Regions from separate parts of the Burkholderia sp. YHN3-13 genome, predicted to be linked through region 2. Evidence: riboswitches for the same ligand, from Rfam matches in the RefSeq annotation. Region 2 holds a riboswitch; the other holds the start of a gene.
The links. Region 2 has a riboswitch for thiamine pyrophosphate ahead of thiC (phosphomethylpyrimidine synthase ThiC). Riboswitches for the same ligand answer to the same signal wherever they lie in the genome.
Positions count from the first base shown of each region.

Region 1: it holds a riboswitch for thiamine pyrophosphate, as region 2 does, so the genes downstream of both, AC0KUR_RS26085 (FAD-dependent oxidoreductase) here and thiC (phosphomethylpyrimidine synthase ThiC) in region 2, are expected to answer to the same signal.

Region 1 covers NZ_JBVVNQ010000013.1:119,964-135,186, reverse strand. Annotated here, with positions in the region: gene AC0KUR_RS26105 (D-amino acid dehydrogenase) at 1-60, opposite strand, end outside; gene AC0KUR_RS26100 (MFS transporter) at 86-1,348, opposite strand; gene AC0KUR_RS26095 (SDR family NAD(P)-dependent oxidoreductase) at 1,472-2,236, opposite strand; gene AC0KUR_RS26090 (ABC transporter ATP-binding protein/permease) at 2,233-4,002, opposite strand; TPP riboswitch at 4,272-4,395, shown strand; gene AC0KUR_RS26085 (FAD-dependent oxidoreductase) at 4,621-5,757, shown strand; gene thiS (sulfur carrier protein ThiS) at 5,790-5,987, shown strand; gene AC0KUR_RS26075 (thiazole synthase) at 6,026-6,841, shown strand; gene thiE (thiamine phosphate synthase) at 6,838-7,962, shown strand; gene AC0KUR_RS26065 (ABC transporter ATP-binding protein) at 8,047-8,868, shown strand; gene mlaE (lipid asymmetry maintenance ABC transporter permease subunit MlaE) at 8,865-9,632, shown strand; gene mlaD (outer membrane lipid asymmetry maintenance protein MlaD) at 9,657-10,217, shown strand; gene AC0KUR_RS26050 (MlaA family lipoprotein) at 10,249-11,205, shown strand; gene AC0KUR_RS26045 (MlaC/ttg2D family ABC transporter substrate-binding protein) at 11,317-11,946, shown strand; gene AC0KUR_RS26040 (STAS domain-containing protein) at 11,943-12,218, shown strand; gene AC0KUR_RS26035 (ABC transporter ATP-binding protein) at 12,411-13,337, shown strand; gene AC0KUR_RS26030 (ABC transporter permease) at 13,334-14,164, shown strand; gene AC0KUR_RS26025 (BolA family protein) at 14,221-14,460, shown strand; gene murA (UDP-N-acetylglucosamine 1-carboxyvinyltransferase) at 14,475-15,223, shown strand, end outside.
Region 2 covers NZ_JBVVNQ010000010.1:161,046-176,268, reverse strand. Annotated here, with positions in the region: gene AC0KUR_RS22635 (ABC transporter ATP-binding protein) at 1-878, shown strand, start outside; gene AC0KUR_RS22630 (phosphodiesterase) at 965-1,789, shown strand; gene AC0KUR_RS22625 (MFS transporter) at 1,943-3,142, shown strand; gene AC0KUR_RS22620 (EamA family transporter) at 3,164-4,342, opposite strand; gene AC0KUR_RS22615 (molybdopterin-dependent oxidoreductase) at 4,868-5,656, opposite strand; gene AC0KUR_RS22610 (cytochrome b/b6 domain-containing protein) at 5,686-6,318, opposite strand; gene AC0KUR_RS22605 (pentapeptide MXKDX repeat protein) at 6,390-6,662, opposite strand; TPP riboswitch at 6,934-7,050, shown strand; gene thiC (phosphomethylpyrimidine synthase ThiC) at 7,177-9,108, shown strand; gene AC0KUR_RS22595 (glycine zipper 2TM domain-containing protein) at 9,341-9,553, shown strand; gene AC0KUR_RS22590 (hypothetical protein) at 9,748-9,996, shown strand; gene AC0KUR_RS22585 (DMT family transporter) at 10,137-11,063, shown strand; gene AC0KUR_RS22580 (sensor domain-containing phosphodiesterase) at 11,488-12,768, shown strand; gene arfB (alternative ribosome rescue aminoacyl-tRNA hydrolase ArfB) at 12,796-13,200, opposite strand; gene AC0KUR_RS22570 (AAA family ATPase) at 13,197-15,223, opposite strand, start outside.

The sequences.
Region 1 (15,223 bases), on a different contig from region 2:
GCGCAGGTGCCAGGCGGTGGTGACGCCGATCACGCCGGCGCCCAGAACGATCACGTGCATGCGGTTTCCGGGGCGAAGCAGTTGATCACGACGCGACGGCCGGATCGTCGACGAGCGACTTGCCGCGCGTTTCCGGCAGCACGAGCGCGGCGACGATCACGAGCAGGTAGCCGCCGCCCGCCACGAGGCCGATCGCCTTCACGAGCGACATCGACTGCGACAGCGCGCCGACGAGGATCGGGAAGAACGAGCCGAGCCCGCGGCCAAGGTTGTAGCAGAAGCCCTGGCCCGAGCCGCGGATCGCGCCCGGATACAGTTCCGACAGGTACGCGCCGACGCCCGCGAAAATCCCCTGCACGACGATGCCGAGCGGGAAGCCGAGCAGCAGCATCGCGGTATCGGTGATCGGCAGCATCGTGTATGCCATGCCGAGCGAGAACGAGCCGATCGCGAACAGGATGAACGACGCGCGGCGGCCGAGCCGGTCGGACAGGATCGCGCCGACCACGTAGCCGACGAACGAGCCGACGATCAGCACGACCAGATAGCCGCTCGTGTTGAACACCGACAGGTGGCGGACGGTTTTCAGGTAGGTGGGCAGCCACGTCGTGATCGCGTAGTAGCCGCCGAGCATGCCGGTGCACAGCGCGCTGCCGAACAGCGTCGCGCGCAGGTGCGGCGGCGAGAAGATCTCGAGGAAGTGGCCCGACACGCGGCCCTCGTCGCGCGCGCGGCGCGTGGCCGTGTAGATGTCGGGATCGCTGACGTTGCGGCGGATGTACAGGATCCACAGCGCGGGCGCGATGCCGATCCAGAAGCACGCGCGCCACGCGAGCTGCTCGGGCAGCAGCGCGAAGAATGCCCAGTAGAGGATCGCGGCCGCGCCCCAGCCGAACGACCAGCTGCTCTGCACGGTGCCGACGGCCTTTGCGCGATGCTCGGGCGAGCGGATCGTCTCGGCCATCATGATCGTCACGACCGACCATTCGCCGCCGAAGCCGAAGCCCTGCAGCGTGCGGGTGGCGAGCAGCTGCCAGAACGAATGCGTGAACCCGGACAGGCACGTGAACAGCGCGAACGTCGCGATCGTCCACTGCAGCACGCGCACGCGGCCGTAGCGGTCGGCTAGGATGCCGGCGACCCAGCCGCCGATCGCCGACGAGATCAGCGAACTCGTCGCGATCATCCCCGCCTCGCTCTTCGACATGCCCCAGGTCGCGATCAGCGTCGGAATCAGGAACGAATAGATCATGAAGTCGAACGCATCGACCGCGTAGCCGCCGAAGCCGGCGTACAGCGTCCGGCGCTCGCGCGTCGACAGTTCGTTGAACCACTGGAATGCCTGCATGCTTGCCGCCCCCTCTCGTCTTGTCTCGCGCTGCCGCGTGGCGGTTATTTTACGGGCGCGGCCCCGCGTGCCAAAAAGGCGGGGACGGGTTCGTGCGGGCAAGGAGGGGGAGGGAAGGACGCGTCAGAGCGTCAGGCCGCCGTCGACGTGAATGACCTGGCCGGTGATCTGCCGCGCCGCATCGGACAACAGGAATGCGATCAGCGCGGCGACATCGTCGGGTTCGGCGATCCGGCCGAGCGGTGTCGCCTGTTCGGCCTGCGCCCACGCGGCGGCGTTGCCGGCGCTCGGGCCGTGGTCCTTGCGCGTGAAGCCCGGCGCGACGGCGTTCACGGTGATGCCGCGCGCGGCGAATTCGGCGGCCGCCGAGCGCACGAGCGATTCGAGCGCGGCCTTCGCGGCGGCGGTCGCCGCGAACGGCGCATCGGCGCGGTAACGGTGCGCGACGAACGAGCTGACCGCGACGATGCGCGGGGCGACCGACGCTTCGAGCAGCGGCCGCGCGCGGCCCGCGAGCGCCGAGAACGCGCCGGGCATCGCCGTGAAGGCGCACGCGAGCGTGTCCGCGGAAAGATCGGAAAAGGATTGCCGCGCGGCGAAGCCGGCGTTCGCGACGAGCTGGTCGAGCCCGCCGAAGCGCGTGGCGGTGGTATCGACGAGCGCGGCGGCAAGACCCGGTTCGCCGAGATCGCCGGTCAGCGTGATGCATTCGGCGCCGGCCGTCGTGCACGCACGGGCGACTTCGGCGAGCCGCGCCCGCGCGGAATCGTCCGCGCCGCGCGCATGCAGCGCCAGCGCGACGCCGGGCGCCGCGAGCCGTCGTGCGAGCGCCGCGCCGATCCCCGCGCCTGCGCCGGTGATCAGCGCGATGCGCGCGCGTGCGCTCACGCGGCGACCTTGTCGCCGGCGTTCGCGCGTTCGACGTTGATCGTGCCGACGTGGAACGCGGCCAGCGACTCGCGGTGCGCGATGCTGACGATCGCGGCCTTCGGCAGCCGTTCGGCGAACAGGTGATACAGGCGTGCCTCGTTGTCGGCGTCGAGCGCGCTGGTGGCTTCGTCGAGGAACAGGAAGTCGGGCTTGTGCAGCAGCACGCGCGCGCCGGCAAGACGCTGCTGCTCGCCGGGCGACAGCACGCGCGTCCAGTGCGCGGTCTCGTCGAGGCGCTCGACGTAATCCTCGAGGCGGCACGCGCGCAGCGCGTCGCGGCAGGCTTCGTCGCTGAACGTGTCGGGTGTCGCCGGATAGGTGAGCGCGGCCTTCAGCGTGCCGATCGGCAGGTAGCTCGTCTGCGGCACGAACATCATCCGCGCGCCGACCGGCGCATCGATCGCACCGTCGCCGAACGGCCACAGGCCCGCGAGCGCGCGCATGAACGTGCTCTTGCCGGAACCCGACTTGCCGATCACGAGCCAGCGCGAGCCCGGCTCGATCGTCACGTTGCCGATGTCGGCGAGCGCGTTGCCGTTCGGCAGCGCGAGCTTGAGCGCCGACGTCGACAGCTTCGCGTCGTCGATGTAGTGCAGGTTGATGCCGCCGTGCTCGGTCGCGGGCGACAGGCTTTCCTTCAGGTGCGACGTGCCCATCACGCGCTTGAATTCGCGCAGACGGTTGACGGTGGCGCGCCATTCGACAAGGGTCGAGTAGCTGTTGATGAACCACGAGAACGAATCGCTGACGGTGCCGAACGCGGACGAGATCTGCATCAGCACGCCGAACGAGAACGCGCCCGCGAAATAGCGCGGCGCGGCGACGACGAGCGGGAAGATGATCGCGATCTGCCCGTAGAAGCTCAGCACGAACGTGAGCCGCTTCGTGTACTTCATCACGCGCCACCAGTTGTCGCGGATGCGCATGAAGAGGCCCTGCGCGTTGGCCGCCTCGGTCTTCTCGCCGTCGTAGAACGCGATCTGCTCGGCGTTCTCGCGCACGCGGATCAGCCCGAAGCGGAAATCGGCCTCGACGCGCTGCTGCTGGTAGTTGATCGACACCAACGGATGGCCGACCTTCTGGATGATCAGCGAGCCGATCACCGCGTACAGCGCGGCCGCCCACACCATGTAGCCGGGAATCGAGATCGGCGTCGCGCCGAGCGTGAACGTCAGCGCGCCGGCGAGCGACCACAGGATCGTGATGAACGACACGAGCGTGACGACCGTCGACAGCAGGTCGAGCGACAGCGCGAGCGTCGTGGTCGCGAACGATTGGAGGTCGTCGGTGATCCGCTGGTCGGGGTTGTCCGCGAGGCGGTCGCGTTCGATCCGGTAGAACGCGCGATCGCCGAGCCACTGGCCGAGGAAGCGGTCGGTGAGCCACTGGCGCCAGCGGAAGCCGAGCAGCTGCCGCAGGTAGCGGCCGTACACCGCGAGGATGATGAACGCGAACGCGAGCGCGGAGAACTGCATCAGCAGATTCGGGAAGTCGCGGACGTCCTTCGACTGCAGCGCGTTGTAGAACTCGGCGTTCCACTTGTTCAGCCGGACGTTGATCCAGACCACGCAGAGGTTGATCGCGATGATCGTGACCAGCAGGCCCCACGCGATTTTCCATTCGGACGATACCCAGTAGGGCTTGATGAGGCTCCATGCGGATACCGGGCGCTCGTCCTGCGGCGCGTCGGAGGCGGAGCGGACGGGATCGATCGATTGGGTCATGTGCTTCCTGATGAGTAGCCGGCGCGCGGGCCGGGCGAAGCCGGGCGCGCGCCGCGATACGGCATGCCGGGGCGCGGCGCCGACGGACGGCGGGCGCAGCGATGGTCGCCCGCGCGTCTTAAACGGCGCTTAAGGGCCGGCGGTGACGCGGCAACCGGCCGCTCGCGCGGCCGGCCTGCGGGCATTGTGCCAGAGCGGCGCGGGCCGACGGCGAATTTGCCCCACGGGGACAGTTTGCGGCGCTTTCGGCTTTTATGGTCTAATGGCCGACGACGAAACAGGGGTGCTTCGTGGCGCGGCCGGCGGATGTTCCGGGCGGCGCGGCGAGGCTGAGAAAAACCCTTTGCACCCGATCCGGGTAATACCGGCGAGGGAAGTTTCTGATCCCGCCGGGCCGCGCTGGCCGCCATCCCATATGGTCAGCGCCCGAGTCCCGCCCGGCCGGCCTTTGCTGCCGGTTTCGTCCTTTTGGGTACGCGCATTGCGCGTTACGGAAGGAATGATGACCGCACAATCTTCAGTCTTTTGCTTGATTCCCGCCCCGATGCCGCATGCGTTCGCATGGGGCGGCGCGCGCGCGTCGACGCTCGTCGTGCGTATTCGCGCGGAGGGCGCGCGATGAACGTCCAGGATGCACGGCCCGATTTCGCGGTGCTCGGCGGCGGCCTCGTCGGCCGCCTGATCGCGTGGCGGCTCGCGGGCGACGGGCATCGCGTCGCGCTGTACGAGCGCGGCGGCCCGGACGGCGAGCAGTCGGCTGCCTGGATCGCGGCCGCGATGCTCGCGCCGCTCGCGGAAGCGGCGAGCGCGGAGCGGCTGATCACCGAGCTCGGCGCCGCGTCGCTCGAACGCTGGCCGCAATGGCTCGCGGAACTGCCCGAACCCGTTTTTTTCCAGCATCACGGCACGCTCGTCGTCTGGCACCACGCGGACCGCGCGGAGGCGCCGCTGTTCGAGCGGCGGGTGCGCGCGAACGCGCCGGCCGACCTGCTCGACGGCGGTTTCGTGACGCTCGCCGGCGCGCAGGTCGATGCGGCCGAGCCCACGCTCGCGGGCCGTTTCGCCCGCGGCCTGCTGCTGCCGCGCGAAGGGCAGCTCGACAATCGCCAGGCGCTGCGCGCGCTGGCGGCGGGCCTCGCCGAACGCGGCGTCGACCTTCACTGGCACGTCGCGATCGACGATGCCAACCTGCCCGCCGCGCATTTCACGATCGATTGCCGCGGGCTCGGCGCGAAATCCGCGCTGCCCGCGCTGCGCGGCATCCGCGGCGAAGTCGCGCGCGTGCATGCGCCCGGCATCGGGCTCACGCGGCCCGTGCGGCTGCTGCATCCGCGCTACCCGCTGTACATCGCGCCGAAGCAGGACGATCTCTATGTGATCGGCGCGACCGAGGTGGAGGGCGAGGACATGTCGCCCGTCAGCGTGCGCTCCGCGCTCGAACTGCTGAGCGCGGCGTTCTCCGTGCATCCGGCGTTCGGCGAGGCACGCATTCTCGAACTCAACGCGCAGTGCCGGCCGACGCTGCCCGATCACCGCCCGGCGGTGATCTGGGACGGCGCATCGACACTCGCCGTCAACGGTCTGTACCGGCACGGCTTCATGATCGCGCCGGAAGTCGCGCAGGCAGCCGTCGCGTGCGCGCAAGCCGCGCTCGGCGGCGCGCTGGGCGATGCCGACGCGTTCGCCGCGTGGCGCGACGCCGCGCGTTGGCCGACGCTCCTTCATCACCGCAGCGACGCGCGCCAGCCGGCCTGACGCGCGCCGCCGACCGAATCCGACCGAGCCTCATGGATATCCAGATCAACCAACAGACCCTGACGCTGCCCGACGGCGCGACGGTGGCCGACGCGCTCGCCGCGTACGGCGCGCGGCCGCCGTATGCGGTCGCGCTGAACGGCAATTTCGTCGCGCGCACGCAGCATGCGGCGCGCGCGCTCGCGGCGGGCGACAAGCTCGACGTCGTGCACCCCGTCGCGGGCGGCTGAGCGCCGCCGGTTCGTCCCCGCTCTTCCAGGAAAACGACATGACGTCCCTCACCTCCGCCGACGCGCTGACGCTGTACGGCGAAACCTTCGCAAGCCGCGTGCTGCTCGGCACGTCGCGTTATCCGTCGCTGCAGTCGCTGTCCGATTCGATCGACGCGTCGCGTCCCGGGATGGTGACGGTCGCGCTGCGCCGCCAGATGACGGGCGGCACCGCAGAAGCCGGCTTCTTCGACCTGCTCAAGCGCCACGCGGTGCCGCTGCTGCCGAACACGGCCGGCTGCCAGACCGTCGCCGAGGCCGTGACGACCGCGCACATGGCGCGCGAGGTGTTCGGCACCGACTGGATCAAGCTCGAGCTGATCGGCGACGACTACACGCTGCAGCCCGATCCGGTCGGGTTGATCGAGGCCGCCGCGCAACTGGTCAAGGACGGCTTCAAGGTGCTGCCGTACTGCACCGAGGATCTCGTGATCGGCCGGCGCCTGCTCGACGTCGGCTGCGAGGCGCTGATGCCGTGGGGCGCGCCGATCGGCACGGGCAAGGGCATCGTGAACCCGTACGGCCTGCGCGTGCTGCGCGAGCGGCTGCCGGACGTGCCGCTGATCGTCGATGCGGGGCTCGGCGTGCCGTCGCACGCGTGCCAGGTGATGGAGTGGGGCTTCGACGGCGTGCTGCTGAACACGGCCGTGTCGCAGGCCACGCACCCGGAGATCATGGCGCGCGCGTTCGCGCAGGGCGTCGAGGCGGGGCGCGCCGCGTACCTGGCCGGGCCGATGGACGCACGCGAGACCGCGCACGCGAGCACGCCGGTCGTCGGGATGCCGTTCTGGCACCAGGACGGGGGTGGCGCATGAGCGCGCGCTTCGCCGACGCATTCTGGCCGCCGGCCGACGAGCTGGCCGAAGCGGCCGAACGGATTCGCGCCCGCCTCGGCGACTGGCCGGACGGCGCGGCGCCGTGGCGGCTCTGCGTGGCGGCGCCCGACGTGCCGTCCGACGGCGACGTGCTGATCGTGTCCGCCGGCGACCGCGCCGCGCAGGCGCGCGCGTCGGCCGCGTCGCGGCCGGCCTCGCCGGAGGCGGTCGCGATCGAATTCGACGAGCAGGGCGCGGTGCTGCATGCGGCGGGCGCGCGTTACGCGCTCGAAGCCGCGCATCCGCTCGCGGACGACTGGATCGCGGCGCTCGCCGCCTTCCTCGATTGCGGCTTCGCGCCGGTCGACGCGCTGGTGCTCGCGCTGGCGTGGCAAGACGGCGACGAGACGCGCGCCGCCGACGCGTGGCCGGTCGATGCCGCGCGGTTTCCGCGTGTCGCCGGGCTGCCGCCCGCGCCGGAGCCGGCATTCGCGCCGTGTCCCGCGCAACTCGGCCTCTATCCGGTCGTGCCGGACGCGGCGTGGGTCGAGCGCGTGCTCGAGGGCGGTGCGCGGACCGTGCAACTGCGCGTGAAAGGCGCGACGCCGGACGCGCTGCGCCGGGAAATCGCGCGTGCGGTCGCGGCGGGGCGTCGTTATCCCGATGCGCGCGTGTTCATCAACGATCACTGGCAGATCGCGGTAGATGAAGGCGCGTACGGCGTTCATCTGGGGCAGGAGGACCTCGAAACGGCCGATCTGGCCGCGATCGCGCGCGCGGGCCTGCGGCTCGGACTTTCGAGCCACGGTTATTACGAGATGTTGCGGGCGTTGCACGCGCGCCCGAGCTACCTCGCGCTCGGCCCCGTCTACGCGACCGCCACGAAGGCCGTCGCCGCGCCGCCCCAGGGCCTCGCGCGGATTGCCCGCTACGCGCGCTTCGCCAGCGCGCGGGCGCCGCTCGTCGCGATCGGCGGGGTGGGGCTCGACACGCTGCCGGCCGTGCTGGCGACGGGCGTCGGCAGCGTCGCGGTGGTCAGCGCGGTCACGGGCGCCGCCGATTATCGGACGGCGCTTATTGCGCTGCAGCAATGTTTTCCCGGACAATTTGACAATCATTGACCGCCGGGCCCGGAACGGCGTCACGACATCATTCCAATGCAGGCCCTATAATTCGGCGTTCTGCGTAAAAGGACTGTCAGCTCCGTGAGCCCCACTCCTACCGAGACCCTGCTGGAACTTCGCGACGTCGACTTTGGCTACGGCGACCGCCTCGTCCTGTCCAACCTGAACCTGCGCTTCGGGCGCGGGCAGGTCGTCGCGGTCATGGGCGGCTCGGGTTGCGGCAAGACCACCGTGCTGCGCCTGATCGGCGGCCTCGTGCGCGCGCGCCGCGGCCAGGTGCTGTTCGACGGCGCCGACGTCGGCGCGCAAACGCGCGACGGCCTGTACGCGCTGCGCCGCAAGATGGGCATGCTGTTCCAGTTCGGCGCGTTGTTTACCGACATGTCGGTGTTCGAGAACGTCGCGTTCGCGCTGCGCGAGCATACCGACCTGCCCGAAGACCTGATCCGCGACCTCGTGCTGATGAAGCTCAACGCGGTCGGCCTGCGCGGCGCGCGCGACCTGATGCCGTCCGAGGTGTCGGGCGGGATGGCGCGCCGGATCGCGCTCGCCCGCGCGATCGCGCTCGATCCGCAGCTCATCATGTACGACGAGCCGTTCGCCGGCCTCGACCCGATCTCGCTCGGCATCACCGCGAACCTGATCCGCACGCTGAACCAGGCGCTCGGCGCGACCTCGATCCTCGTCACGCACGACGTGCCGGAATCGTTCGCGATCGCCGACTACGTGTACTTTCTGGCCAACGGCGGCGTGCTCGCGCAGGGCACGCCCGACGAGCTGCGCGCGTCGACCGATCCGAGCGTGCGGCAGTTCATCGACGGCGCGCCGGACGGCCCGTTCAAATTTCATTACACGAGCCCGCCGCTTGCAGCGGATTTCGGGCTCGGCGGAGGGCGCGCATGATCAGCGCGATCGGACGTTACGTCATCGGCGGCCTCGAGCGCGCGGGCTACGGCACGCGGCTGTTCGTACGCCTCGTGCTGCAATTCTTCCCGCTGCTGCGCCGGCCGCGGCTGGTCACGAAGCAGATCCACTTCCTCGGCAACTATTCGTTCGTGATCATTGCCGTGTCGGGGCTGTTCGTCGGCTTCGTGCTCGGCCTGCAGGGCTATTACACGCTGAACCGCTACGGGTCCGAGCAGGCGCTCGGCCTGCTGGTCGCGCTGTCGCTCGTGCGCGAGCTCGGCCCGGTCGTCACCGCGCTGCTGTTCGCGGGCCGCGCGGGCACGTCGCTCACGGCCGAGATCGGCCTGATGAAGGCCGGCGAGCAGCTCACCGCGCTCGAAATGATGGCGGTGGACCCGATCAAGACGGTGATCGCGCCGCGCATGTGGGCGGGCATCATCGCGATGCCGCTGCTCGCGGCGATCTTCAACGCGGTCGGCGTGCTCGGCGGCTACTTCGTCGGCGTCGTGCTGATCGGCGTCGATCCGGGCGCGTTCTGGTCGCAGATGCAGGGCGGGGTCCAGGTCTGGGCCGACGTCGGCAACGGCGTGCTGAAGAGCATCGTGTTCGGGTTCGCCGTGACCTTCATTGCGCTGTATCAGGGGTATGAAGCGAAGCCCACGCCCGAAGGCGTGTCGCGCGCGACCACCAAGACGGTTGTGTTCGCGTCGCTCGCCGTACTCGGCCTCGATTTCCTGCTGACCGCGCTGATGTTCAGCTAAGCCTCAGCCAAGCCAAATTTTGGGATGACGATGAAAAAGACTGCTCTCGACTTCTGGGTCGGCCTGTTCGTGGTGGTGGGCTTCCTTGCGGTGCTGTTCCTGGCGCTGAAGGTCGGCAACATGAGCTCGCTGTCGTTTCAGCCGACCTACTCGGTCCGGATGAAATTCGACAATATCGGCGGGCTGAAGCCGCGCGCGGCCGTGAAGAGTGCCGGCGTCGTGGTCGGCCGCGTGAAGTCGATCGGCTTCGACACGAACACGTACCAGGCGCTGGTGACGATCGACATCGACGGCCAGTACCCGTTCCCGAAGGATTCGTCGGCGAAGATCCTGACGTCGGGCCTGCTCGGCGAGCAATACATCGGCCTCGATCCGGGCGGCGACACGGAAATGCTGAAGTCGGGCGATACGATCTCGATGACGCAGTCGGCGATCGTGCTCGAGAACCTGATCGGCCAGTTCCTGTACAGCAAGGCCGCCGATGCGGGCGGTGCGAAGCCGGCAGCCGGCGCGCCGGCTGCGCCGGCTCCGGTGGCGGTGCCGGCGTCGGCGGTGTCCGCCGCGTCCGGTTCGGCGGCCCAATAACCACACGAGAGAATAGAAGAGGGTAATGACCATGCAGACGATCCGCATCAGGCACGCCGCGCTGGCGATAGCGGCAGCCGCCGCGTTGAGCGGCTGCGCGACCGTGCAGACGCCGACCAAGGGCGATCCGCTCGAAGGCTTCAACCGGACGATGTACAAGTTCAACGACACGGTCGACACCTACGCGCTGAAACCGGTCGCGAAGGGCTACCAGTACGTGGTGCCGCAGCCGGTGCGCGACAGCGTGACGAACTTCTTCTCGAACATCGGCGACGTCTACATCGCGGCGAACAACATCGTGCAGCTGCGGATCGCGGACGGCGTCGGCGACATCATGCGCGTCGTGATCAACACGGTGTTCGGCGTCGGAGGCCTGTTCGACGTCGCGACGATCGCGAAGCTGCCGAAGCACACGGCCGATTTCGGGATCACGATGGGCCGCTACGGCATGCCGTCGGGCCCGTACCTCGTGCTGCCGCTGCTCGGCCCGAGCACGCTGCGCGACACGGCCGGCCTCGGCGTCGACTACGTCGGCAATCCGCTCACCTACGTGAAGCCGGACGGCCTGAGCTGGGGCCTGTTCGGCGTCAACCTCGTCAACACGCGTGCGAACCTGCTCGGCGCGGGCGACGTGCTGGATGCCGCGGCGCTCGACAAGTATTCGTTCGTGCGCAACGCGTACCTGCAGCGCCGCCAGATGCTGATCAGCAACGCGCGCGGCGAGGCCGCCGCGACGTCGAGCAACGACGCGCTGCCGAAGTACGATCTGCCGGACGACGGCGCGGCACCGGCGGCGGCCGGTACGGCGGGCGCGGCAGCGGTGAGCGGCGCGACCGCGCCGGCGGGGGCATCGGGCGCGGCGGTTGCCGCGCCGGCCTCGGGCACGGCCGAAGGACCGAATCCGGCCAGCGAAACGAACGTGCCGGCGATGCAGGTGGCGCCGCCGTCGCCGGGCGGGTTCCGTTTCCCGAGCATCCGGCTGCACTGACGGATTTACATTCGTTACAGCCGGAAACGATTCAGTCGGTAGCGTGCGCGAACTTGCGCGTAAGCTACCTGCTCCAACCTTCGCATCGACTCATTCATGCAGGTCACTATGATGAAAAAACTGTTCCTGATCCCCGTATTCGCGGCGCTGTTCTCGTTCGGCAGCGCGGCTCACGCGCAAGTCGACCAGTCGAACCCGCAGTCGCTGATCAAGACGGCGACGCAGCAGGTGCTCGACGAAGTCAAGCAGCAGACGATCAAGCAGGGCGACACCAACCGCATCATCTCGATCGTCAACAAGGACATCCTGCCGTACACCGATTTCCGCCGCACCACGCAGCTCGCGATGGGCCGCAACTGGCGCACGGCAACGGCCGAGCAGCAGCAGCAGGTTCAGGAGCAGTTCAAGCTGCTGCTGATCCGCACGTACTCGGGCGCGCTGGCGCAGCTGAAGCCGGACCAGCAGATCCAGTACCCGCCGTTCCGCGCCGATCCGGCCGATACCGATGTCGTGGTCAAGACGGTCGCGATGAACAACGGCCAGCCGGTCCAGATCGATTACCGCCTGTACAAGTCGGCGAACGGCTGGAAGGTGTATGACCTGAACGTGCTCGGCGCGTGGCTGATCCAGACGTACCAGCAGCAGTTCAACGAAAAGATCCAGCAAAGCGGCGTGGACGGCCTGATCCAGTTCCTGACGCAGCGCAACCAGCAACTTGCCGCCGGCAAGCAAGCGTCGTGAGCGGCTTCGAAGCCGGCTCCTCGCTGACCGTCGCGAGCGCGAAGTCCGCGCTCGCGGACGGTCTTGCGCGCATCGGCGCGGGCGCCACCGCCGTCGATTGCGCGGCGCTGACGCAGTTCGACTCGTCCGCGCTCGCCGTGCTGCTCGCATGGCAACGTGCCGCCATGTCGCGCGGCGCGACCCTCGACATCCTCAATCTCCCGCCGAAGCTCGCCAGCCTCGCGCGCGCCTACGGCGTCGACGCGCTCATCGACGGCACCGGGCGACATTGACCCTGTCCGACCGGAGCCTGCCGCGCCAGCTGGCGCGCGCACGCGTCAGGCCGCGCGCCTCCGGCGCCGGCTCCCCCAGCCGGTTTGCCCTATAATCAAGCGTTTTGCGGGGCAGCCAATCGGCGTCCGGCCCCCATTTTCTTTCGCAGCAAGCACAGAATAGGCGTCGCGGCCCTGGCGTCGCGCACAGTCATGTCAGCCATAGAAATCCGTCACGTCAAGAAGCGCTACAAGTCGCTTCAGGCGCTCAAGGGCGTCAGCCTGTCGGTCGAGGAAGGCGAGTTTTTCGGTCTGCTCGGCCCCAACGGCGCAGGCAAGACCACGCTCATCAGTATCCTCGCCGGGCTCGCCCGGGCCGACGAAGGCAGTATCTCGGTGCGCGGCCACGACGTCGTCAAGGACTTCCGCGGTGCGCGCCGCGCGCTGGGTGTCGTCCCGCAGGAACTCGTCTTCGACCCGTTCTTCACCGTCCGCGAGACGCTGCGGATCCAGTCCGGCTATTTCGGGCTGCGCCGCAACGACGACTGGATCGACGAAGTGATGGCCAATCTCGACCTCACCGAGAAGGCCGACGCGAACATGCGCGCGCTGTCGGGCGGGATGAAGCGCCGCGTGCTCGTCGCGCAGGCGCTCGTGCACCGGCCGCCCGTGATCGTGCTCGACGAGCCGACCGCCGGCGTCGACGTCGAATTGCGCCAGACGCTGTGGAAATTCATCTCGCGCCTGAACCGCGAGGGTCACACGATCGTGCTGACCACCCATTACCTCGAGGAAGCCGAGTCGCTGTGCGACCGCATCGCGATGCTGCGCCGTGGCGAGGTGGTCGCGCTCGACCGCACCGACGCGCTGCTGCGCCGCTTCGCGGGGCTGCAGCTCTATCTGCGGCTCGCGACGGGCGCGCTGCCGGCCGAGCTGCGCGGGCTGGAGACCGACCCCGCCGCGCGCGCGCCGGGCGAGCACCTGCTGCGTCTCACGAGCTACGACGATGTCGAACGCATTCTCGCGCAATGCCGCGCGGCAGGCAGCACGTTCGACGAGATCGAGGTCCGCAAGGCCGACCTCGAGGATGTGTTCGTCCAGGTGATGAACGGGGCCGAGGTGATCGAGGGTCTGGCATGAATCAACAATCCCCGCGCGAACTGCGTTCGCTGCCGGCCGAAGGGGCGCTGGGCACGGCCCGGCGCGTGCCGGGCAGCGGCTTCCGGACGCTGTTCTACAAGGAACTGCTGCGTTTCTGGAAAGTGTCGTTCCAGACGGTGCTCGCGCCGATCGTCACGGCGCTGCTGTACCTGACGATCTTCGGTCATGCGCTGTCGGGCCGCGTCGAGGTGTATCCGGGCGTCGAGTACGTGAGCTTTCTCGTGCCGGGCCTCGTGATGATGAGCGTGTTGCAGAACGCGTTCGCGAACAGCTCGTCGTCGCTGATCCAGTCGAAGATCACCGGCAACCTCGTGTTCATGCTGCTGCCGCCGCTGTCGTACCGCGACATCTTCGGCGCGTACGTGCTCGCGTCGGTCGTGCGCGGGCTCGCGGTCGGCACCGGCGTGTTCGTCGTGACGATCTGGTTTATCCCGATGCATTTCGCGGCGCCGCTGTTCATCATTGCGTTCGCGCTGCTCGGCTCGGCGATCCTCGGCACGCTCGGCCTGATCGCCGGGATCTGGGCCGAGAAGTTCGACCAGCTCGCCGCGTTCCAGAACTTCCTGATCATGCCGCTGACGTTCCTGTCGGGCGTGTTCTATTCGACGCACTCGCTGCCGCCCGTGTGGCGCGAGATCTCGCGTCTCAATCCGTTTTTCTACATGATCGACGGCTTTCGTTTCGGGTTCTTCGGCGCGTCCGACATCAACCCGTTCGCGAGCCTCGCGATCGTTACCGGTTTCTTCGTGCTGCTCGCGCTGATCGCGATGCGGCTGCTCGCGACCGGCTACAAACTGCGTCATTGATATCGACAGGCTGCGGCCGCCTCCCGGGGCGCCGCCGCCGACAGGAGCCTTACACCATGTTGCCGACTCCCGAACAGGTCAAGCAATACATCGCCGGCGGTCTCGCCTGCACGCATCTGGAAGTCGAAGGCGACGGCCAGCATTTCTTCGCGACGATCGTGTCGGCGGCCTTCGAGGGCAAGCGGCCGATCCAGCGGCACCAGCTCGTCTATGCGGCGCTCGGCGATCGCATGAAGCAGGAAATCCACGCGCTCAGCATGAAGACGCTGACGCCCGCCGAATGGCAGAACGCATAACCGGAAATCACTGAGTGCAAGTCACCGTCAACGAGCGCGACGCCGTCAAGAGCGTCGCCACGGCACACCCGGCCGCCAACGGGGAATCGCAGGGACAGGGGATGGACAAGCTCGTGATCGAAGGCGGTAACCGTCTGTCCGGCGAGATCGTCGTGTCGGGTGCGAAGAACGCCGCACTGCCGATCCTGTGCGCGGGGCTGCTCACCGCCGATCCGGTCGATCTCGACAACGTGCCGAACCTGAAGGACGTGCGCACCACGCTGAAGGTGCTGAACCAGATGGGCGTGAAGAGCGAGACCGACGGCTGCCGCGTGCAGCTCGACGCGTCGCGCGTCGACAACCTCGTCGCGCCGTACGAGCTCGTGAAGACGATGCGCGCGTCGATCCTCGTGCTCGGCCCGCTGCTCGCGCGCTTCGGCGAGGCGAAGGTGTCGCTGCCGGGCGGCTGCGCGATCGGCGCGCGTCCGGTCGACCAGCACATCAAGGGGCTGCAGGCGATGGGCGCCGAGATCAGCATCGAGCACGGCTTCATCGAAGCGCGCGCGAAGCGCCTGAAGGGCGCGCGCATCGTGACCGACATGATCACGGTGACGGGCACGGAAAACCTGCTGATGGCCGCGACGCTGGCAGACGGCGAGACGGTGATCGAAAACGCCGCGCGCGAGCCGGAAGTGAGCGATCTCGCCCACCTGCTGGTCGCGATGGGCGCGAAGATCGACGGTATCGGCACCGATCGCCTCGTGATCCAGGGCGTCGAGCGGCT
Region 2 (15,223 bases):
TGATCGCGGGCCTCGACACGCCGGACGCCGGCGGCACGATCGCGTTCGGCAACGACGACGTCACCGCGCTGCCGATCGAGCGCCGGCAGGTCGGCATGGTGTTCCAGAACTATGCGCTGTTTCCGAACCTGACGGTGCGCGGCAACGTCGGCTACGGGCTGAAGATCCGCAAGACCGAGCCGCGCGCGCTGCGTGAACGCGTCGACGAACTGCTCGCGATGATGCGGCTCGACGCGCATGCGGACAAGCCGGTCGACCAGCTGTCGGGCGGCCAGCGCCAGCGCGTCGCGCTGGCCCGCGCGCTCGCGGTGCGGCCGCGCGTGCTGCTGCTCGACGAACCGCTGACCGCGCTCGACGCGAAACTGCGCGACGTGCTGCGCCGCGAGATGAACACGCTGCTGCGCGAGCTCGGCGTGACGACCGTCTACGTGACGCACGACCAGGCCGAGGCGATGGAACTCGGCGACCGGATCGTCGTGATGGGCGCGGGCCGCATCGAGCAGATCGGCACGCCGCGCGACATTTACTACCACCCGGCGAACCGCACCGTCGCACAGTTCATCGGCACGCTGAACCGGCTCGCCGGGCAATGGCGCGACGGCGCGCTGGTGACGACGGGCGGCGCGATCGCGACGCCGCACGCCGCCGACGAATGGTTCTTCCGCCCGGAGGACGCGCAGCTCGCCGATCCCGCGCATGCGCCGCTGCGCGGCGCGGTCGGCGCGTGCGCGTTCCTCGGCGAGCGCACGCGGCTCACGATCGAACACGCGGCACCCGATGCGCTCGTGATCGACGTGCCGGGCCGCATCGCGCTCGCACGCGGCACGGCGGTCGGCCTCACGATCGCACCGGAAGGCCTGATCGCGCTCGGCGCGTGACCCGTCGTTCGGGCATCATTCCTGCAGCCCCCACCGCGGCGCACGACAGCGCCGCGACAACAAACAGACGATTCCGAGGAACGACGATGCTGCTTGCTCAAATCAGCGATCTCCACATCAAGCGTCCGGGCCAGCTCGCGTACCGGCGTGTCGACACGGCGGCCGCGCTTGCGCGCTGCATCGCGAAGCTGAACGCGCTCGAGCCGCGTCCCGACGCCGTGCTCGTTACCGGCGACCTGACCGACTTCGGCCACGACGAAGAGTACGGCAACCTGCGCGGGCTGCTCGCGGCGCTCGAGATTCCGTACTACCTGATGATCGGCAACCACGACGACCGCGCCGGGCTGCGCCGTGCGTTTGCCGCGCGCGCCGAATTGCAGGACGGCGCATTCGTGCAGTACGCGCTCGACGTCGGCGCGGTGCGCGTGCTCGCGCTCGATTCGCAGGTGCCCGGCGCGAGTCACGGCGATCTGTGCGACGCACGGCTCGCGTGGCTCGCCGCGCAGCTCGACGCCGCACGCGACCGGCCGGTGATCGTCGCGCTGCATCACCCGCCGTTCGTGGCGGGCATCGGCCATATGGACAAGCTGCGCCTCGCGCCGGCCGCTGCCGCGAAACTCGACGCGCTGCTGCGCGGTCATCCGAACGTCGAGCGGGTGCTGTGCGGCCACGTGCACCGCACGATGTTCACGCGCTTCGGCGGCACGCTCGCGGCGGCGGTGCCGTCGCCCGCGCATCAGGTGGCGTTCGACCTGCGGGCCGACGCGCCGTCCGCGTTCCGGCTCGAACCGCCGGCGTTCGCGGTCCATCGTTATGCGCCCGATACGGGGATGACGTCGCATCACGTGTACGTCGACGAAGGCGCCGGCCCGTATCCGTTCTACGAACCGACGGGCGAACTGGTCGACTGACGGCTTGCGGCACGCACGGCGGCGGGCGGCGGCCGGTTCGCCGCCTGCCCGGCAGGATTCGCGTCGCTCCGGTATGATCGGCAGCCTCGACCGGCGCTCGGCCCGCCTGTGCACCCGACGCTCGCCACGCCGTCCAACTCCGTCCGCGCAGCCATGTCCACCGCCTCCACCGACCGTCCGACCGACACCGCCTCGCCCCACTACTCGCGCAGCCTGCTGTTGCTGCTCGCGACGATCGCGGGCGTATCGGTCGCGAACATCTACTACAACCAGCCGCTGCTCGACAGCTTCCGCTCGACTTTTCCCGACGGCGCGTCATGGATCGGCGCGGTGCCGACCGCGACGCAGCTCGGTTATGCCGCCGGCATGTTCCTGCTCGCGCCGCTCGGCGACCGGTTCGACCGCCGCGGGCTGATCCTGATGCAGATCGCCGGCCTGTCGGTCGCGCTGATCGTGGCGGCCACCGCGCCGTCGCTGGCCGTACTCGCCGCCGCGAGCCTCGCGATCGGCGTCCTCGCGACCATCGCGCAGCAGGCCGTGCCGTTCGCCGCCGAAATCGCGCCGCCCGCCGAACGCGGGCATGCAGTCGGCACCGTGATGAGCGGCCTGCTGCTCGGCATCCTGCTCGCGCGCACGGCCGCCGGTTTCGTCGCCGAGTATTTCGGCTGGCGCGCGGTGTTCGCCGCGTCGGTCGCGGCACTCGTCGTGCTCGCCGCCGTGATCGTGATGCGGCTGCCGCGCAGTTCGCCGACGTCGACGCTGTCGTACGGCAAGCTGCTCGGCTCGATGTGGCATCTGGCCGTCGAACTGCGCGGGCTGCGCGAGGCGTCGCTGACGGGTGCCGCGCTGTTCGCGGCGTTCAGCGCGTTCTGGCCCGTGCTGACGCTGCTGCTCGCCGGCGCGCCGTTCCATCTCGGCCCGCAGGCTGCCGGCCTGTTCGGGATCGTCGGGGCGGCCGGCGCGCTCGCGGCGCCGTACGCCGGCCGCTTCGCGGACACGCGCGGCCCGCGCGCGATCATCTCGCTCGCGATCGCGCTGTTGGCGTTGTCATTCGTGATTTTTGCGGTGTCGGGTTCGAGCCTCGCCGGACTCGTGATCGGCGTGATCGTGCTGGATGTCGGCGTACAGGCCGCGCAGATCTCCAACCAGTCGCGCATCTATGCGCTGAAGCCCGACGCGCGCAGCCGCGTGAACACGGTGTACATGGTGTGTTACTTCATCGGCGGCGCGCTCGGCTCGTCGGTCGGGGTTGCCGCATGGCATGCGTTCGGCTGGACCGGCATGTGCGCGACGGGGCTGCTGTTCGCCGCGCTCGCGGGCTGGTCCCACCATCGCGGCGGCCGGCACGGCTGAGCGCGGCCGGCCACGGCGGCGTCACGCGTCGGCGCGCGGCACGGCCGGTTCGTCGACGGGCGGCGGCGCGAACGCCGGTGCCGGGTCGATCACCGCGGCGGGATCCATCACGGCAGCCGGCGCCGGCACCGCGAGCGGAACGGCGGAAGGCGCGAGGATCGGCGCCGCTTCGGGAATCGCGATCTGCTCGGGGGCGGCATCGGCCGCCGCCGCGGGCGCGTGCTCGGCCGCCACGGCCGCCGAACCGTCGGCCGCCGCCCGTGCCGCCGGCCGACGCGCCGGATCGAACACGAACGACAGCGCGACACTGCCGAGGATCGCGACGGTCGCGACCACGGTCGCCATCGTCACCGGCTCGCCGAGCAGCAGCGCACCGAGCGCGACCGCGACGATCGGGTTCACGTACATGCAGCTGCTCGCGATGATCGGGCTCGTATGGCGGATCAGATAGCCGTATGCGACATACGCGGCCATCGTGCAGAACACCATCAGGTACAGGAACGCGAACACCGGCCCCACCATCACCTGTTCGATGCGTTCGCCGATCAGCCAGGCGACGAGCGTCGAAATCAGGCCGCCGAGGCCGATCTGCAGCGACGTCGACAGGAACAGGTCCGACGGCAGCCTGAGCCGCGTCGCGAGGTGCGCGCCGCCCGCCCAGAACAGCGCGCCGGCCAGCACGCAGATCGTGCCCAGTGCCGAATTCCGGGCCGCCGCGCCGCCCGAGTTCAGCACGACGATACCGACCATCCCGAGCGCGACGGCCGCCCACTCGCCCTTCGTCACGGGCCGCCCGGCCACCGCCGCGATCACCGTCGCGAACAGCGGCACGGTCGCCACCATCACCGCGGCCGAGCCGCTGCTGACCGAGCTGATCCCCAGCGCGATCGTGCCGGACGACAGCGCGACGAGCATCGTGCCGACGATCCCCGCGTTGCGAATTTCGAGCAGCGTCGGCCATTCGGGCTTGCGTCGCAGCGCGAAGATGAACAGGCCGATCCCGCCGAGCAGGTTGCGCAGCCCCGACAGCAGCAGCGGCGGGAACGACTGCAGCGCGAAATGCAGGCCGCTGTAGGTCGAACCCCAGACGAAATAGATGAACACGAGCGCCAGCGCGACCCGGCCGCCGCGGCTTTGCGGCAGGCGGATCCGGAACGAAAAGCGCGCGAGGAAATCGAGCAGGCGGTCGAGCGGCGTCATCGTGCAGCCCGCCCGCACGTCACGCCGCGTGCCCCGCTGAAAGACGCCGGCCATGCCGGCAAACGGTCCTGGCGGGACCGGAAAGGCAGAGCGAACGTGCGGAACGACATGGCAGTGCGAACGGCGACGAAAGAGAACCGGCGAGCGGCGGCAGAGGGACAAAAAAAACGTGCGCACCCGCTTCGGCTGCACACGCTCGGCATTATGGCATCAAGGATTCGAAAGCATCGTCAGACCTGTCTGAAAGCATAAAGACTGACGTTTCGGCGCGACATTTTTCGGCCCGCACGCGGATGAAATCCGGGGCCGGATGAGCGGAACGCGCGCGCACCCGCGCAATCCGGGGCCGTCGAATCCGGCGTCGGCCAAACGGCCCGCCGTGCGCGCCGGTCCGTCCGTCGCGCCGGTCGTGACGGACGACGGGTCGGCTCGACGCGTTCGCGAACAGGGCCGCTGCGGTCGGCCCGCCTGTCGATCTTCAGGTGCGCGAATCCGCGTGCCGGACGCGCGCGCCCCGCGCGCCGCTCACGATCCGCCGAACCAGTTGTAGCCCTGATCGACCCAGTAGCCGCCCGGGAACGTATCGGTCACGAAGATTTCCATGATGTGCTTCGGATTCTTGTAACCGAGCTTGGTCGGCATCCGCAGCTTCATCGGGAAGCCGTACTCCGGCGGCAACTGGCGGCCGTCGTACTCGAGCGCGAGCAGCGTCTGCGGATGCAGCGCGGTCGGCATGTCGATGCTTTCGTAATAATCGTCCGCGCACTTGAAGCCGACGTATTTCGCCCGCGTGTCGGCGCCGGCGCGCGCGAGGAACGCGCCGAACGGCGTGCCGCCCCAGCGGCCGATCGCACTCCACCCTTCGACGCAGATGTGCCGCGTGATCTGTTCCGCATGCGGCAGCGCGCGCAGCTCGTCGAGCGTCCACACGCGCTTGCCCGTCACGCGGCCGGACAGCACGAGGCGATACGTCGACGCATCGACGTGCCGCACTTCGTCGATCCCGTAGTACGCGTTGAACGGGAACGGACGCGTGATGTCGGCCTCGGTGTAGGTCGGCGCGAGCCGGTCGGGGTTGAACAGCCAAGCCTGCACGCGATCGTTCATGCGCGACACTTTCTCGAGAAACGTGTTGACCGACGCGTCGTCCTGCAACGTGCAGCCGGTCAGCATCGCGAGGCCGCCGAGCGTCAGGACGCGCCGGTTGAAGAGCCGCCGCGACGGCATCTCGAGCTCGCGGCGCACGTCGAGTTCGAGCGACTTGCGGTCGAGCGTCCAGCGCGGCTCGTCGCGGCTTTTTTCGGATTCCGACATGATGATTTCCTTCGCCCGCGGTGGGCAGGTCAGCGGCCGCGCAGCATCGCGAGCAGCGAGCGCGGCACCAGCAGCGCCATCGCGACATGGACGACAAAGAAGGCGACCAGCAGCGACATCGCCCAGAAATGCACGACGCGCGCGTTGTCGTAGCCGCCGAACAGTTCGCGCAGCAGCGGAAACTGGACGGACTTCCAGATCGTGAGCCCCGACAGCACCAGCACGACGAGATCGACGATCGCGGTCAGGTACGCGGCACGCTGCACCGCGTTGTAGACGCTCAGGTCGTCATGCGCGAGCCGCCCGCCGAGCGCGGCGCGGATGTCGCGCCATACGGATGCCGGCGTGACGGGCAGCAGCTTGCGCGCGAAGCGCCCCGTCGCGATCGACATCGCGAGGTAGAACAGCCCGTTGGCGACCAGCAGCCACATCGCCGCGAAATGCCATTGCAGCGCGCCGCCGAGCCAGCCGCCAAGCGTGATGCCGTGCGCGAACGTGAATGACGGATAGATCGGCGACGCGTCGTAGATGCGCCAGCCCGACAGCGCCATCAGGATCGCCGCGAGCGCGTTGAGCCAGTGGCTCACGCGCACCCACGGCGGATGAATCGTGGGCGCGGGCGGCGGCGTGCTCGTGCGATCCGTGACAGGAACCGTTTGCATGATGAAGACTCCCGGATTGAGGCGTCGGGGCGGGACGCGATGCGTGCTGCCGGTCGCGCCCCGCGCATTCGTCAGTTCGACGGGCTCATGGCGTCCTTCTTCATCGCGTCGCCCTTGGACATCGCGTCGTGGCCCATCGCGTCCTTCTTCATCGCGTCGTGCTTCATGCCGTCCTTCTTCATGCCGTCCTTCTTCATCGCGCCGTCCTTGGCCATCGCGTCGTGGCCCATCGCGTCCTTCGACATCGACATGCCGTCCTTCGACATCGCATCGTTCTGCGCATATGCGCCCGTTGCGATCGTGGCAAGCGCGGCGACACAGGCAACCAGGAATACGTTTTTCATGACATCTCTCCACTACATGGGTTTAGGAGCCGAATAGACGGAGCACACCGCCGGAAATGACAGCGATGTCAAAAAAAAATTCTAGACGCCGAAAATGAAGACGCGAATGCTGCACCGCTCGGCCCTGGGCGGCCCCACCGGGAAGCCGTTCGGCGGCCGCGATTGCTGCGGCGCACCCCGCCCGGTCCGGCCGCGGCGATCAAGCGATCGCCCGGCGGCATCCGCTCCGCTCCCGGTTGAAACCGCCGCCAAGCCGGTGTATCGTGTGCCCTTGCTAACGCGGGGGTCCTGCAATGCGCCCGGTCAAACAACCGGCATTGCGGGTGAGAAATACCCTTTGAACCTGATCTGGATAATGCCAGCGCAGGGAAGCGTACGGATTTCGCCGCCATCCCTCTGACGAAACCCGCCGCCTCACGAATCTCGTCTCCTGCTTAGCTCGCGCCCCACAATTGCTTTGCATGGGGCCCGAGTAAGCGCCGAAGCGCCGACTCGGGCCGACACAGGAGATCGAATGAACGCCAATCCGAAGTTTCTGTCCGCCGACGCCCACGTCGACGCGGCTGCCGTCGCGCCGCTGCCGAATTCGCGCAAGGTCTATGTCACCGGCTCGCAGCCCGACATCCGCGTGCCGATGCGCGAAATCACGCAGGCCGACACGCCGACCGGCTTCGGCGGCGAAAAGAATCCGCCGATCTACGTGTACGACACGTCGGGCCCCTACACCGATCCGGACGCGAAGATCGACATCCGTGCAGGCCTGCCCGCGCTGCGCCAACGCTGGATCGAGGCACGCGGCGACACCGACGTGCTCTCCGGCCTGTCGAGCCAGTACGGCCTCGAGCGCGCGGCCGATCCGGCCACGGCCGACCTGCGTTTCCCCGGCCTGCACCGCAACCCGCGTCGCGCCCAGGCCGGCAAGAACGTCACGCAGATGCACTACGCGCGCCAGGGCATCATCACGCCGGAAATGGAGTACATCGCGATCCGCGAGAACCAGCGCCGCGCCGAATACATCGAGAGCCTGAAGTCGAGCGGCCCGAACGGCGCGAAGCTCGCCGCGATGATGGGCCGCCAGCACCCGGGCCAGGCATTCGGCGCCGCGGCCTTCGGCGCGAATGCGCTGGCCGAGATCACGCCGGAATTCGTGCGCGACGAAGTCGCACGCGGCCGCGCGATCATCCCCGCGAACATCAACCACCCGGAATCCGAGCCGATGATCATCGGCCGCAACTTCCTCGTGAAGATCAACGCGAACATCGGCAACTCGGCCGTCACGTCGTCGATCGGCGAGGAAGTCGACAAGATGACGTGGGCGATCCGCTGGGGCGGCGACACGGTGATGGACCTGTCGACCGGCAAGCACATCCATGAAACGCGCGAGTGGATCATCCGCAACAGCCCGGTGCCGATCGGCACGGTGCCGATCTACCAGGCGCTCGAGAAGGTCAACGGCAAGGCCGAGGACCTCACGTGGGAAATCTTCCGCGACACGCTGATCGAGCAGGCCGAGCAAGGCGTCGACTACTTCACGATCCACGCCGGCGTGCGCCTGCAGTACGTGCCGCTCACCGCGAACCGGATGACGGGCATCGTGTCGCGCGGCGGCTCGATCATGGCGAAGTGGTGCCTCGCGCATCACAAGGAAAGCTTCCTGTACGAACACTTCGAAGAGATCTGCGAGATCATGAAGGCGTACGACGTGAGCTTCTCGCTCGGCGACGGCCTGCGTCCCGGCTCGATCTACGACGCGAACGACGAAGCGCAGCTCGGCGAGCTGAAGACGCTCGGCGAGCTCACGCAGATCGCGTGGAAGCACGACGTGCAGGTGATGATCGAAGGCCCCGGCCACGTGCCGATGCAGCTGATCAAGGAGAACATGGATCTCCAGCTCGACTGGTGCAAGGAAGCGCCGTTCTACACGCTCGGGCCGCTGACGACCGACATCGCACCGGGCTACGACCACATCACGTCGGGCATCGGCGCGGCGATGATCGGCTGGTTCGGCACCGCGATGCTCTGCTACGTGACGCCGAAGGAACACCTCGGCCTGCCGAACAAGGACGACGTGAAGGAAGGCATCATCACGTACAAGCTCGCCGCGCACGCCGCCGACCTCGCCAAGGGTCACCCGGGCGCGCAGGTGCGCGACAACGCGCTGTCGAAGGCACGCTTCGAGTTCCGCTGGGAAGATCAGTTCAACATCGGTCTCGATCCGGACAAGGCGCGCGAATTCCACGACGAAACGCTGCCGAAGGATTCGGCGAAGGTCGCGCACTTCTGCTCGATGTGCGGCCCGCACTTCTGCTCGATGAAGATCACGCAGGACGTGCGCGAGTTCGCGGCACAGCAGGGCGTGTCGGAAACCGAGGCGCTGAAGAAAGGGATGGAAGTGAAGGCGGTCGAGTTCGTCAAGACCGGCGCCGAGATCTATCACCGTCAGTAAGCGCAAGCAGCGATCCGCGCCGGGTCGCATCGCGATGCACGAAGCCCGCTTTCGAGCGGGCTTTTTTGCGCATGTCGCGTGCCTGCGGCGGCACGGGAAACAATTGATTACGAAACCGCGCAAGCCTTAACAAGTCCTTACAGCAGCCCCGCCAAGCGGCGCGTAGATTGGGGTCATGCGCGGCCGCCAGCCGGTCGCGCGACCTCCGCTCACTACCACAAGGACAACGATCATGAACTCGATTCGGCGTTTTGGGGTATGCGCGCTTCTCGTCGCGACGGTGGCCAGCCTGTCGGCCTGCGATTCGATGTCACGACGTCAGCGCGACACGGCAATCGGCGCGGGTGTCGGCGGTGTCGCCGGCGCGGCGATCGGCGGCAGCGCACTGTCGACGCTCGGCGGTGCGGCAGCCGGCGGCATCATCGGTAACCAGGTCGGCAAGTAAGCCGCCGGCCGGACCCGGCGCAACCTTCGTCCAGACGGCGTTTCCGCGATGCGGAAGCGCCGTTTTCGCATGCGGCGCCGCAATAGGCGCGGCAGCCGCCCGGAAATGATCGGTTACCGTTTTGCACACCGTGTCATCGGCGCGCGGCCTAAGCTTAAGCATCTGCCGATTGCCGGCTCCGCCGGAGAGACATCATGAACAGGACCCTCGTCGCGGCGGCGCTCGTCTGCACGACGCTCGCCGGCTGCTACTACCCGTACGGCTACTATCCCGGCGGCTATTACACGGCCGCGCCGGTGCAGCCGGCGCCCGTGTACGTCGATCCCGGCCCCGCCTACTACTATCCGGCGCCGGCCTATGCGCCTGCCTGGGGCGGCTATTGGGGACCGGCGCTGTCGCTCAATTTCGGTTTCGGCGGACGCGGCGGCTGGCGCCATCACTGACCGGGCACGGCCGCCGACGGGTGGCGCCCTGCCCCCTCGACCGGCGATATTCCGTTTCTTGTCGTTTCATCGAATCGTGAAACGACGGCGCGGTAACGCGGTGTAAGATTCATCGCATCCCGTCCCCGCCCTCACGATCGATGTCACCCAAGAACGCCTTCCTGCTGACCGTGCTCGCTGCCCTGTGGGGCGCGTCGTTCCTGTTCATCCGGATCGGCGTGATCGATCTCGGCGTCGCGCCGCTGATGGCGTTGCGCGTGGGCATCGGCGCGCTGTTTCTCACCGGCTTCGCGCTGACGCGCTTCAAACCCGCCGACCTCGGTGCGCGATTGCGCCGCCATGCGTGGCCGTTGTTCGTCGTCGGCGCACTGAACTCGGGTATCCCGTTCTGCCTGTTCGCGTTCGCCGAGCTGACGCTGTCGGCCGGGCTCACGTCGGTGATCAATGCGACGACGCCACTGTGGGGCGCGCTCGTCGCGTACCTGTGGCTGAAGGACAAGCTGTCGTTGCCGCGTGCGCTCGGCCTCGTGATCGGCTTTGCCGGGGTCCTCACGCTCGTGTGGAACCAGATCGCGAACGCGCACGGCGACACGGGCGCCAGCGCGACCGCGCTCGCTGCCGCCGCGGCGCTCGGCGCGACGCTGCTGTACGGCATCGCGGCCAATTACACGAAGCGCACGCTCGGTGGCGTCGATCCGCTCGTCAACGCGGCCGGCAGCATGATCGGCTCGACCCTCCTGCTGCTGCCGTTCGCGATCGCCACCTGGCCGGCGGCGCCGGTCAGCGCCCACGCCTGGGGCGCGGTACTCGCCCTCGGCATCGCGTGCACCGGCATCGCGTATTTCATCTTCTTCTACCTGATCGCGCATGTCGGCCCCGCCCGCGCGATTACCGTGACGTTCGTGATCCCGGTGTTCGGGCTGCTGTGGGGCGCGCTGTTCCTGGGCGAACACGTGTCGGCCGTCATGATCGAAGGCTGCGCGATCGTACTCGTCGGCACCGCGCTCGCGACCGGCGTGATCAAGCGGATTCCCGGCATCCGGCCGCGCGGCGGCGAAGCGGCCTGAGGATCCGGCGCGGGCGCCAACGCATCGCGGATGGCGGCACCGCGCACCCGCATTCATCCGACGGCGGATCTCGTTCGTGCCTGTCTCCGCCGCCGGGATTTTTCGTCCCCCCCGCCCTTTACCATTCGCCATGCGGTCGGGTTGTCATGTGCGCCGGCAGCGCCCGCCGCTGCGTGACGGTCATGCGCGGCACGCACGCGAACGGCACCCGGCACCCCCGCGCCGTTGCCATGGCCGGGCCGTGTACCGTTTGCGTCTGGAGTTACCCTGATACGCGCGCCGCTGCAATCCCGGTACACTCGAAACACTTATCCGCACGAGGCGGCCTCGATGTACCACGTTCTTTCGCGTCCGCCTGCGCGTGCGACCGCATCGGCGTGGCGGCCCGCTCCCGCGCCACCGTACGCTCCCGGGCACCGTTGACATGAAGCCCGCCCGCGACCTGTCGCTCGACGCCCTGCTCGAACGCCTGACGCCGACGCCCGGCGGCTGGGTCGCCACCTTTCGCACCACGACGCTGCGCAGCGTGTTCCAGCCCGTGTTGTCGATCACGCACAAGCGCGTCGTCGGCTACGAAGCGCTGCTGCGCGTCGTCGACGCGGACGGCACGCTGCTCTCGCCCACCGCCCTCTTCGACAAGACGCGTGCCGACGCCGACGCGCTGCTGCTCGACCGGCTCGCGCGCTGCCTGCACACGGCCAACTTCGTCGCGCAGGGAATCGGCGACGGCTGGCTGTTCCTGAACGTGACGCCGCGCGTACTCGATACGGGCCTCGTGCAGCGCGAGTTCGTCGAGGCGCTGTGCCGGCATTTCGGGTTGCCGCCGAACCGCATCGTGCTGGAGGTCGTCGAGCAACCGGCGCGCGACGAAGCCGCGCTCGCCCGCACGATCGACATGATCCAGCATCGCGATTTCCTGATCGCGATCGACGATTTCGGCACCGGATTCTCGAATTTCGACCGCGTCTGGCGCGCACGGCCGGACATCGTCAAGCTCGACCGCTCGCTCGTCGAACGCGCGACCGGGTCGGCCGACGATCGCCGCATCATGCATCACCTCGTGTCGATGCTGCACCAGGCCGGCGCGATGGTGCTGGCCGAAGGCGTCGAAAGCGACGACGCGCTGCAGACGCTGATGGAGGCCGATATCGATTTCGTGCAGGGTTTCCAGTTCGGCCAGCCCGATGCGTCGATCGCGCATGCGAGCGCGGCCGCGCCCGCGATGCTCGACGCCGCGTGGCAGCGCTTCATCGCACGCCGGCGCCCGCCGGTCATCGCCGAGCAGCCGGGCTTCGATGCGATCGAACGACTCGTGCTGGGCGGTGCGGCCGCCTTTTCCGCCAGCGGCAATCTGCAGGATGCCGCCCAACGCGTGTTCACGGTGCCGGCCGCGCGCCGCGTGTTCGTCACCGACGAGATCGGCGAGCAGTTCCTGCCGTCGATCACCGCGCGGCCCGACGACGGTCAGGCAGTCGCCGCCCGCCTCGCGCCGCTGTTCCCGGAAACCCACAGCAACTGGTCGCGGCGCCCGTACTTCCAGCGCGCGATCGCCGCACCCGGACGCGTCGCGCTGATGGGCCCGCATTTCTCGCTGACGGAAGGCCGCGACTGCTACACGGCCGCCGTCGCGATCCGCGCACGGAGCCGGCTCGTCGTGTTCTGCGTCGACTTCGTGCTCGACAGCGCGGGAACGGTGATGCGCTAGCCGCGCGCGCCGCCGGCCGTTCATTCGTCAGTCGATCACCTTCCCTCTTCCGGACTTCACCACGCTGCGGCGCGACTTGTGTTCGAGCCGCCGCTCCTTCGACGCACGCGTCGGCCGCGTCGCCACGCGTGCGCGCGGCGTGAACGCGACGCTGGAGATCAGCGAATCGAGTCGCGCCAGCGCGGCCTCGCGGTTCTTCTCCTGCGTGCGGTATTCCTGCGACTTGATCACGACGATGCCGTCGCGCGTGATGCGCTGGTCGGACAGCGCGAGAAGCCGCTCCTTGATCACCGGCGGCAGCGACGACGCACGGATGTCGAAGCGCAGGTGAATCGCACTCGACACCTTGTTCACGTTCTGCCCGCCCGCGCCCTGTGCGCGCACGGCCGTCCATTCGACCTCGGCCGGATCGAGCGTATAGCGGATCATCATCGCGAAACCTCCGTGCGGCGTCGCGCGAGCGCTTCGTCGACGCGCGCCGCGAGCCCCGAATCGCGCTGCGTGCGTGTCGCGACCGCCTGCGCCAGCACGCGCCGCGGCCCGATCACCTGCACCCGCGTGCGCGCACGCGTGACGGCCGTATAGACCAGCTCGCGCGTGAGCACCCTGCTGAACGAGGCCGGCAGCACGAGCGCGGCTTCGTCGAATTCCGAACCCTGCGATTTGTGGACGGTCAGCGCGAACGCCGTCTCGTGCGGCGGCAGCGCGGCCGGCGACACCGCACGCGCGGTGCCGTCCGCGCGCCGGAACCACACGCGCAGCACGCCGTGCGCATCGGGCAACGCGATGCCGATGTCGCCGTTGAACAGCCCGAGCGCGTAGTCGTTGCGCGTCACCATGATCGGCCGCCCGGTGAACCAGTGCGCGCCGACCGCGAGCGGCACGCGCGCCGCGTGCCGCACGTGCGCGGCCACCAGCGCGTTGACGTGCTCCGCGCCGCGCGAGCCGTTGCGGGTCGCGCACAGGATCCGGAACCGGTTAAGCGCATCGAACAGCGGCAGCGGATCGGGCACCGGCGCGTCCAGCGCGGCGCGCAACGCGTCGAGGTAAGCGCCGAACCGCCGCGCGAGCCGCTCGACCGTCGACGATGCAAGCGTATCGCCCGCATCGTCGTGGAAGGACGCGGCGGCCGTATCGTCGGCGGGCAGCGCATCCAGTGCGGCCTGCACGTCGCCGCCGCGGATCGCGACCGACAGCCGCCCGATCGGCGAATCGAGACCGAAACGGTAGTTGCGTTCGAGCCAGACGACGCAGTCCGCGAGCGGCGCCGGCGCGCGCGCGACGGCGGCTGCGGCGTCGACTTCGCCGGTCGATGCGGATGTCGCTGCCGTCACCGATGCGAGCGCCGCGTCGCCCGCGTCGAACGGCGGCAGCTCGACTGCATCGAGCCATGCGAGTTCGTCGACTTCGATCCATGCGGGTGTCTCCCCCGCGGTAACGGTGCCGCCGATATCGGCCGGCGCCGGGACTGCCGGCGGTGGCGATACGATCTCGGCCGACGAAACCTCGTCATCCTGCGGTTCGTCGTCGAAGAGCGATGCCTGTCGCGGATCGGCCTTCTGCCGCGACGCCGGTTTGCGGGAAACGGAAGCCGATGCCGAAGGCAACGCCTGCGCCGAAACGGAAGCCGGACGTGCGGTCGGCACACCCGCCGCGGTGGCGATTGCGGCTTCGTCCGGCACCGGCAACGCCGCGACGAACGTCGCCTCGTCGATACCGAGCGCCTGTGCGATGCGCGTGCGCGCCGCGGCCGTAAAGGCGGGCCGCGCGCTCAACTCGGCGAACACGGCCCCCGCTTCGACCGCGGCCAGTTGATCCTTGTCGCCGAGCAGCACGAGCCGTGCGCCCGGCGCAAGCGCGTCGAGCAGATGCGCGGCGAGCGCGACGTCGATCATCGACGCCTCGTCGACGACGATCAGGTCGTACGGCAACGGATTGTCGCGATGATGGCGGAAGCCGGCCGCCCCGCCGCCGCCCAGCAGCCGGTGCAGCGTATACGACGTGTCGGGCAGGCGTGCCGCGAGTTCGGGCGGTAGGTCGCCGGCCCGTGCATGCAGCGCTTCCTGCATCCGCTGCGCGGCCTTGCCGGTCGGTGCGGCCAGCGCGATGCGCAGCCCCGGGTGCGCGTCGAGCAGGCAGGCCAGCACGCCGACGACCGTCGTCGTCTTGCCCGTGCCGGGGCCGCCGCTGACGATCGTCACGCGGCCCGTCAGCGCGACGATCGCCGCCACGCGCTGCCAGTCGACTTCGCCGTTGGCCGGCCCGAAATAGCGCGCGAGACTGTCGCGCAGCCGGTCGGGCGACAGGCCTTCGTCCGGACCGGCAACCCCGGCCTGTGCGACGAGCGCATCGGCAAGCCGCCGTTCGTAATCGAAATAGCGCGATAGGTACAGGTGATCGTGCCGGTCGACGATCAGCGGCCGCTCGTCGCCGCGCGCCAGCGTGCCGAACGCGA